2 regions of the Leptolyngbya sp. AS-A5 genome follow, and region 2 is predicted to be linked to the other one. Evidence: predicted binding sites of a transcription regulator. Region 2 holds the regulator's gene; the other holds the start of a gene.
The links. Region 2 encodes HrcA, which represses chaperone genes, less so after heat shock. Its sites were predicted from a motif close to ANTTAGCACTCNNNANTNNNGAGTGCTAANT; they were not measured.
Positions count from the first base shown of each region.

Region 1: a site for HrcA is predicted at 1,884-1,914, ahead of groES (co-chaperone GroES). Genes of this name have one in related genera too.

Region 1 is NZ_JAMPLL010000014.1:55,230-59,658, reverse strand. Features, by position in the region: gene groL (chaperonin GroEL) at 1-1,396, opposite strand, end outside; gene groES (co-chaperone GroES) at 1,447-1,758, opposite strand; gene NC980_RS16405 (N-acetyltransferase) at 2,048-2,548, shown strand; gene NC980_RS16400 (hypothetical protein) at 2,659-2,853, shown strand; gene NC980_RS16395 (phosphoribulokinase) at 2,850-3,782, opposite strand; gene NC980_RS16390 (2-phosphosulfolactate phosphatase family protein) at 4,073-4,429, shown strand, end outside.
Region 2 is NZ_JAMPLL010000013.1:50,090-54,518, reverse strand. Features, by position in the region: gene NC980_RS15805 (S-layer homology domain-containing protein) at 1-693, opposite strand, end outside; gene NC980_RS15800 (PD-(D/E)XK nuclease family protein) at 977-1,663, shown strand; gene hrcA (heat-inducible transcriptional repressor HrcA) at 1,660-2,724, opposite strand; gene NC980_RS15790 (rhodanese-like domain-containing protein) at 2,829-3,161, opposite strand; gene NC980_RS15785 (hypothetical protein) at 3,648-3,962, shown strand; gene NC980_RS15780 (FAD-binding domain-containing protein) at 4,338-4,429, opposite strand, start outside.

The sequences.
Region 1 (4,429 bases), on a different contig from region 2:
CAATCACCGCACCGTTTTGACCTGCGTTTTCAGCAATTCTCTTCAGAGGAGCCGTCAATGCACGAGCTACGATTTGCGCTCCGATCAACTCTTCGCCGCTGAGGCTGCTCGATGCCCAAGATTCAAGTTCTGGAGCTAAGTGAGCCAAGGTTGTACCGCCACCAGGAACGATACCTTCTTCAACAGCCGCTTTGGTTGCGTTGATGGCATCTTCGAGGCGGAGCTTGCGATCCTTCATTTCGGTTTCGGTTGCTGCACCAACTTTGATCACTGCAACACCACCCGCCAACTTAGCCAAGCGCTCTTGCAGCTTTTCCTTGTCGTAGGAAGAATCGGTTTCGTCCATTTGACGGCGGATTTGCTCGACGCGAGCTTTCACTTGCGCTTCATTGCCTTCAGCAACGATCGTCGTGGTTTCCTTGGTGATGGTGACACGACGCGCTTTACCCAATTGATCGAGCTTGGTGGTGTCAAGCTTCAGACCTGCATCTTCGGTGATCAACTGACCGCCCGTAAGAACTGCGATATCTTCGAGCATTGCTTTACGACGATCGCCAAAGCCAGGAGCCTTCACTGCGGCAACGTTCAGAACACCACGCAGACGGTTCACAACCAGAGTCGCCAGTGCTTCTTTCTCGATGTCTTCTGCAATGATGATCAACGGACGACCTGCGCGAGCAACTTGTTCGAGAACCGGAACGAGGTCTTGAACCAAAGTAATCTTCTTGTCGGTGATCAGCAAGAACGGCTCATCCATCACTGCTTCCATCCGCTCGGTGTCGGTTGCGAAGTAGGGCGAAATGTAACCTTTGTCGAAGCGCATCCCTTCGGTGACTTCGAGTTCAGTCGTCATCGACTTACCTTCTTCCAGCGAGATTACGCCTTCTTTACCGACTTTATCCATTGCCGAAGCGATCATTTGACCAACTTCTTCATCGTTTCCGGCAGAGATTGTACCGACTTGTGCGATCGCTTTTGAGTCTTCAACCGGACGCGCATGAGCAGCAATCTTGTCTACTAAGAAAGTTGTTGCTTTGTCCATGCCGCGCTTCAAAAGAATTGCGTTTGCGCCAGCGGCAACGTTCCGCATTCCTTCTTTGACGATCGCATGTGCCAAAACGGTTGCAGTCGTAGTTCCGTCTCCAGCCGCATCATTGGTTTTAGAAGCTGCTTGACGAATCAAGGCAACACCTGTGTTTTCAACGTGATCTTCGAGTTCGATTTCTTTTGCGATCGTTACACCGTCGTTCACAATTTGAGGTGCACCGAACTTCTTCTCCAGAACCACGTTGCGACCTTTAGGTCCCAAGGTGACGGCAACGGCTTCGGCGAGGATGTCCATACCGCGCTCTAGAGCACGACGAGCGTTTTCGTTGTAAATGATGCGCTTAGCCATAATGTGTTGAAAGCCTTGTAAGGTTTACAGAAAAGAGAGAGTCAAGAAAACTATGAAACGACTGCCAAGATGTCTTTTTCAGACAGCAAAACGTACTCGTCGCCACCGAGCTTGATGTCGGTTCCTGCGTACTTGGAGTACAGCACTTTGTTACCAATTTCGACTTCCATCGGTTGACGTTCGCCCTTTTCGTTGAGCTTGCCGCTACCTACCGCTACGATTTCACCGACTTGGGGCTTTTCCTTAGCGTTATCAGGCAGGAAGATACCTCCTGCGGTTCTTTCTTCAGCTTCGCTCACTTTCACGAACACGCGATCGCCCAACGGTTTTACGGTGGACACGCTAAGAGAGATGGCTGCCATACAAATCCTCCAACAATCTAGATGAGCAACAAACGATCAAATACTTGCGGCTGAATACACGATTCAACCAATTCGCCTGTCGGTTTTTTTCAACGTTTACCAGTCTACAGGCTTTTGGGGTTTTGAGTTAGCACTCTCTCTCCCTGAGTGCTAATTTAGCGAAGCCAGCGATCGAATGCAACTTTAGAAAGAGTACGGCTTACCGAACGAAGGGGTTGCGGAAGGAACGATGACGATTATCGGGCTGCTCAAGGTATCCTGATTGGGAGATTGCTGTTTTAAGGGTGTTATGCAAGTTCGAGCGGAAAGACTGGAAGATATCGAAGCAGTCCGTCGAGTAAATATTGCTGCGTTTGGGCGATCGGGAGAGGCAGATTTAGTCGATCGATTGCGCCCCATTACCCCAACCCTTTCCCTTGTTGCAGTTGCATCCGATCAAATTGTTGGGCACATCTTCTTTAGTCCAGTCGCGATCGACAACACTGCTCTATTTATTTTCGGACTTGCACCCGTCGCAGTTCTACCCAATTATCAGCGACAAGGCATTGGAACATTGCTGATTCAACAGGGTTTAACGGAGTGCGATCGCTTAGGCTGCAAAGCGGTTGTCGTGCTAGGTCATCCTGAATATTATTCGCGCTTTGGGTTTATTCCAGCTAAGCGTAAGGGATTGAGATGTGAGTACACAGTCCCAGATGAAGCGTTTATGGTGCTGGAGTTAGAAAGCAGTGTGTTAGATAGCTGTGAGGGAATTGTGAGATATCGATCGGAGTTTAATGCTCTGGAATAATGATCTCGATAGGATTCAGTCAGCTTCTCGATAACTCACCATTGGAGTGATACATTCACGCTTGCAAGAATTTAAATTGGGTCAAAGTTCGTATCAGGAGCAATCTAATCATGCTGAGTGGTAGCGATACTATGTTTGACCAAGACTGGTTTGATCGCGGAAAAGAGGACGCTTGGGCGGGTCGATCGAAGAACCCCCCAGAGCATGACCCACAAGCCGCCAGTTTCTACGATCTGGGCTACAGCGAAGGAGAAATCGAACGTCCGCCCGTCAGCCTATCGCCTGATGTCGAAAGCCAACCTTAGAGCGCTTTCGTTGCCTTGAGCATGTGATACACAATCAACAATTGCGTCATGGCTAAGGGATAGCTCTGGATCATCTCGCCCGTGGTTCCCGATACCTTCCCTAATTCAGTATCACCAGTCGGATTGCACACATTCGACAGTGCCGGAAGCTCATCGCAAATAAAGTGCTCTAGATCCACAACCTGATCTTTTGTTGCGTGTCCGTCAATCTCCAACACATCGACAGGTTTACTCATATCGCGATCGAGTCCCAATCGAATCGCCGATCGTGTGGGTGCGTCATCCCCAACCACTCGCGTCAGCTCCGGATGCGGAATCGTAGGACGTAGCACCAATTTCACATTTAAGTGACCATTCACATTCGGAGACGGCTCCGGTGGACAAAAACTGACGACCATATCCGCCCAAGCCCGTTGCGGACGAATATACTCGGCTGAATCCGGTTCGCGCTTGCGTAACTCTTCTAAAACTTGCTCTTCGGTGTAACCCCGTTTTTGCGTATCGCGTTTAATTTTCCATTGCGCTCTCAGGGATTCTGGCGGCGCAAGGTATACCTTCACGTCATAGCAATCGCGGGCTGTACGAGTCGAATACCCTAGCAAGCCTTCGATAATGATGAAGCGATTCGGCTTGATATAGGTGGGGGCTTCAAACGTTCCAGTCTTGTGGCTGTAATTTGGCTTGAGAATGGGCTGACCCGATCGCAACAGCGCTAAATGCTGCTGCATAATGTCTAGATGATTACAGTCCGGGTGCAGGGCAGTGATGCCAATCTGAGCGCGTTGAGCGCGATCGTACTTGTGATAATCATCGGTGCAAATGATCGTTACGTTCTCTTCACCCAGCACTTGAGCAATTCCACGAGTTAGCGTCGTCTTCCCAGCCGCACTATCGCCAACGATACCAAGAATAATTGGGCGCTGTGACATGATCGCTTCTACACCTTCGAGAATTAGGTTTGACTCTAGAAACATCCTAAGCGGTGAGGGAATCTAGTTTTGCTCAAGAATCATTACGACTCCTCAAAGCGCAAATGGAGCGAACGAAAGCAATGCTGCATATTATATTTCCAATAGCCACTTTGAGCTATCATTGAGTAGAATCTATAACAACCCCGTTAAGATATATTTCGTCTTCTGTCTTTGTATTTAGTATCCTGAAAGCGGCGACTCCTCTTCACCTGAAGTTTTCCTGCCGCAGTCACTACACTCTACACCCTATGAAATTTTCAGTATTCCACACGCCCGAACTCACACCTGGACAAAACGCTGCTGATTGTGCGATCGCGATTGATGTACTGCGAGCAACCAGCACGATCGCGACTGCTCTGTTTGCTGGAGCGGATGCAGTTCATGTTTTCAGCGATATGGAGAAGCTCGTCCAAGAAAGCGAGGCGCTACCCCCGGAGAAGCGTTTACGGGCAGGAGAACGAGGCGGAAGCAAGGTAGAAGGCTGCGATCTCGGTAACTCGCCGCTCGACTGTACGCCCGATTTGATGAGCGGAAAACAACTGTTTATTAGCACCACAAACGGAACTCGCGCCCTCCAGAAAATTCAAGCTTGTCCGACTGTATTG
Region 2 (4,429 bases):
CGCTTGACCGACAATGTAAGGCGATTGAATTGCGGCGACCTGTCCAGAACTGACTAATGCCTGATAAACGAAGGCAGCGACATCCGCACGGGTTGCGACTTGGTTCGGGTTGAGGAAGCGGACATCCGGGTAGTTGACGACAATGCGGCGTTCGGTGGCGGCGGCAATGCTGTTGCGAGCATAGCCAGGAATGTTGGACGCATCGGTGTAAACCTGAAGCACAGAGTCAGCAGGTTGAGTGCTAGCGTATCTCAGACCGTTTGACAGAGACACCAAAGCTTGAGCACGAGGGATATTGTCATTCGGTCGAAATGTTCCGCCTGGAAATCCTGCAAGAAATCCTGTTGCATAGGCGTTCCGAATCGCTTGAAGTCCCCAATAATTGCTGGGAACATCAGAGAAATTGATCGGTGTATTTACTCGTGGCGCATTCGGAAATGCTTTGAGAAGAATTGCAGCGAATTGAGCGCGAGTCACCGGATCATTCGGGCGAAATGTGCCATCAGGAAATCCAGCAATAATGTTACGAGAAGCCAATTCTTGAATAAATGGAGAAGCCCAGTTATCCGAAGCAACATCAGAGAAGGCTGCTTGAGCCGAAGCAGGTGCTACCATAATCATTGGAGCTGCTGCACCTGCGATCGTACCGAGTGCCAAAGTCAAAGCTAAACCAGATTTTACAGTGCTATACATAGGTAGCTGTTCCCAAGCGAGAGAGAGTTTTTTCTTGTTAGTTACGTAGATGTTTGAATGAGCTAAAAAGTTCCTGCATCCGGCTAAAGAACTATCTTTAACTTTGTTTGAAGTGCAGCATTTTGGCTCAGTTCTCTACGCTTTATATTCAACAATGACCGTTAGGTTTCCGCAGAAGTTTCTGAACTTAGGACAGTTTTCAAAGTGGTTGAGGAAGCTAGAAATTTGAGGGATTCAACGCCTGATTTTTTAGGTACGATCGAGAGCAATTTTTGAGGAATCAATGGTGTCTGAACTGCCGCGCTATGCGTCCAAATCTGTCCGAGAAGCGGGCAAACAGTTTTATGTCGATGCGAATGGCGATCGTATTCCCAGTGTGACCACGATTCTGAATGCGACAAAGCCGCGTGAAGACCGAGAGCGCTTATTTAACTGGCAGCAGCGAGTTGGAGTCGAGCAGGCAACAGAAATTACCAAAACCGCGAGTCGGCGCGGCACCGGAACGCATCGCTACATTCAGAAATTCCTGCAAGGGCAAGAGGTCGATTGTCCAGAGACCATTCGCCCGTATTGGGAGAGTGTTGAACCTGTGCTGAAAGAGATCGAGCAAGTGCGATTGATTGAAGGGGTGGTGATTCACGATCAATTGGGATATGCCGGAGTGGTCGATTGCGTTGCCAGTTATGAAGGCGTGCCCTGCATTTGTGAATGGAAAACAAGCGATCGACCCAAGAAAACGGTCGATCGCTTGTATGATTATCCACTTCAGTTAGTAGCATATTGTGGAGCAGTGAACCAGCTATATCGCGAGTATAGCCTCAACCTCTGTCATGCCTTGCTGGTCGTTGCGATTCCGGAAACGCCTGCGGAGATCTTTTGGTTTGAGCCAAGCGCGATCGACGAGTATTGGCAGCAATGGGAAGCACGAGTGCAACAATACTGGCGACGATTGGGATATTTTCGGAACTAGCTCAGCATCTCCGAGAGATAATCGGCAGTGGCTTCAACAAGGGCGATCGTATCTTCGTACAGCATTCGAGTCGGGCCTAAAACGCCAATGCTTCCGACGGGAACCGTTCCGCGATTGTAGGTCGATGAGATTAATGAGCAAGCCCGAATCGGCTCTAGTGGATTTTCTGAACCAATCCGAATCGAAACGCGCCGACCGTCTGAATCGGGCTGATCAAAAATGAGTGGTACAAGCTGATCTTGTTCTTCTTCAAGCAGTTGCAGAATCATTTGCACTTGATTCAGTTCTGAAAATTCTGGGTGTCTTAGCACTTCCGAAACGCCGCTAATCATCAACTGCGACGGTAAAGCCGATTGTGCTAGGCGGTGTAATAGATCCGCAAGCACAGAAGTCAAGAGCGAACTATAGCGATCGAACTCCCGCCCCAGTTCGCCCCAGTCTAACCGCTGGATTTCTGAGAGCGATCGACCGCGCAACTGTTCGGATAAGAAGTTTGAAAGAATTTTCAACTCTCGATCGACGCTTTCGGCATCAAGATCTGAGGGCGGTATCTCCATTAATACCGATTGGGTTTCGTAAGTATCCGTTACCAGAATCAGCATGACGTGAGCCGAATCAACCTGGATCAGTTGAAGATGCCGGATTTGCGTTGTGTTCGTCATTGGCAGGGTGACGATTGCAATATAGCCGCTCAGAGTTGAAAGAATTTGCGCGGCTCCTTTGAGGACGGCTTCAAAACTCCATTTGTCCCAGTTGAGGCGATCGCTCAGGATTTGCTCTAGTTGAACAGCGATTCCTGGCGAGGGTTGAATCAACTGATCGACATAGATCCGATAGCCCGAATCTGAGGGCACTCGACCTGCTGAAGTGTGGGGCTGAAACAGGAGTCCGACTTTTTCCAGGTGTCCCATCGCATTGCGGATTGTGGCAGAACTGACGCTGAGATTGTACTCTTTGACCAATGCGCCTGATCCCACAGGTTCTGCCGTGGCAATGTAATGCCTCACGGTTGCCCAGAGAACTCGTTGTTGACGGTTATTAAGCGGAGGATTTAAGGACATTTTCAAGAACGATCGCGTTTTATCGGATTGAGACTAAGATAGCATTTCCCTTATTTTTACTTTAGATTTGGGTCACGCATCGTAGCAAAACCGACGGAATCGTACTAATACCGGGGAATTGAGCGATCGACCGCCGCGGAATAGGCGTCGATTCCACCGGAAATGTTTTTTACATTGGTAAATCCTTGCTGAGTTAGCCAGTGGCACATCTGCGCCGATCGTACTCCGTGATGACAAAGCACTAAGGTTTCCGTTTCTGGATCGAGCTTGCTGTGAATTTGCTCTGACCATTCGGAGAATTGGCTGAGCGGCAGGTTTTGAAACGGCTGGAGCGAGGCGGTTTCTACTTCCCAGGGTTCGCGCACATCGACGAATTGAATATTGGGATTATCGAGGCATTGGGCGAGGTCTTGAACAGTGATTTGAGAAAAGGGCATAGGACGGAAATTGGCTTGGGTATATGTCCCGTATTTTCTCAAAAGATGCAGGGAAAAGGTGAGTAGAACTATGGATGTCGCAAGTTGGGCGAGCGACAAAATAGTTTTATTCCCCTAGCTAGGTGTTAAACGATGAATTCTATTGTGAGGAGTACGATCGTCGCTCCGATTTGAGCGACGATCGCGATCGCAGCCTCGAGTGTTGATGTTGCCCCGGCTCATGCGTTAGCGATTAATGGAGCGTCATCTGGAATTTCAAATCCGGCTCAAACGATCGATTTCAACGATCTTACTGTTGGTGATACAACTGTCATTACCAACCAATACCCAGGAGTGACATTTTCCAACCTTTTCGCTTCGACCTGGAGCAGCGGTAGTAATATCACTGGTCGAAACTTGACAAATTTCTCAAGCGGTCTTGGTTCTGGTGCACAAAATCCTTTTTCTATTCGATTCAGCACTCCTCGGAGCGGTGCAGCGTTCGCAATGGTAACTGTGGCAGGAACAGCAACCTTTACTGCTTTACTGAATGGCGTAGCGGTAGAAACATTCAATGCTAATACTGGCTTCTCTGGGTCTAACAACTTCTATGGATTTACAGGAAGCAGCGGATTTGACGAAATCCAAGTTTCCATCGCTAGCAGCGATAATGGAGGGGTCATTGACACTCTCCAAATCGGGGCTGCCGCAACGCCTGTACCCTTTGGATTTACGCCACTTCCAGGGTTAGCCGTTTCTGGTCTGCTGGGTGGAATTCACCGTCTGCGTAAGCAATTTGCCAAGGAGCGTGCTGAAGCTTAAACCAGTGAAGAAGCGATCGTGCTAAGGCAATCGAGCAAAGCTCAGTGTTTTTAGCACGATCGTTCTCAAGAAAAGCGCAACGTTGATCGGTAAACACGGGTTTGATGAGCAAAAATAGCTCAACGATGTACTAAAACAGTTCATCGGATCACTGAAACAGTGCTCGCGATCGCTATTTCAGTTCACGCGATCGCTAAAATAGCTCAGCGATGCACTAAAACAGCGCTCCGGATCACTAAAACAGTTCACGCGATCGCTAAAATAGCTCAACGATCCACTAAAACAGTGCTCGTGATCGCTGAAACAGTGCGACGATGGGCAAAAATTGCTCAACGGAGAGAGATCGCAACTCAAACGATCGCTGGATCACGATAACTAATCCCCGCCGCCATCTCCGGTTGCTGCCTTCTGCGCGGCAAACCGCTCCTTAAATTTGCGCTGCTGAACGTTGTGATCAATGATCGGTC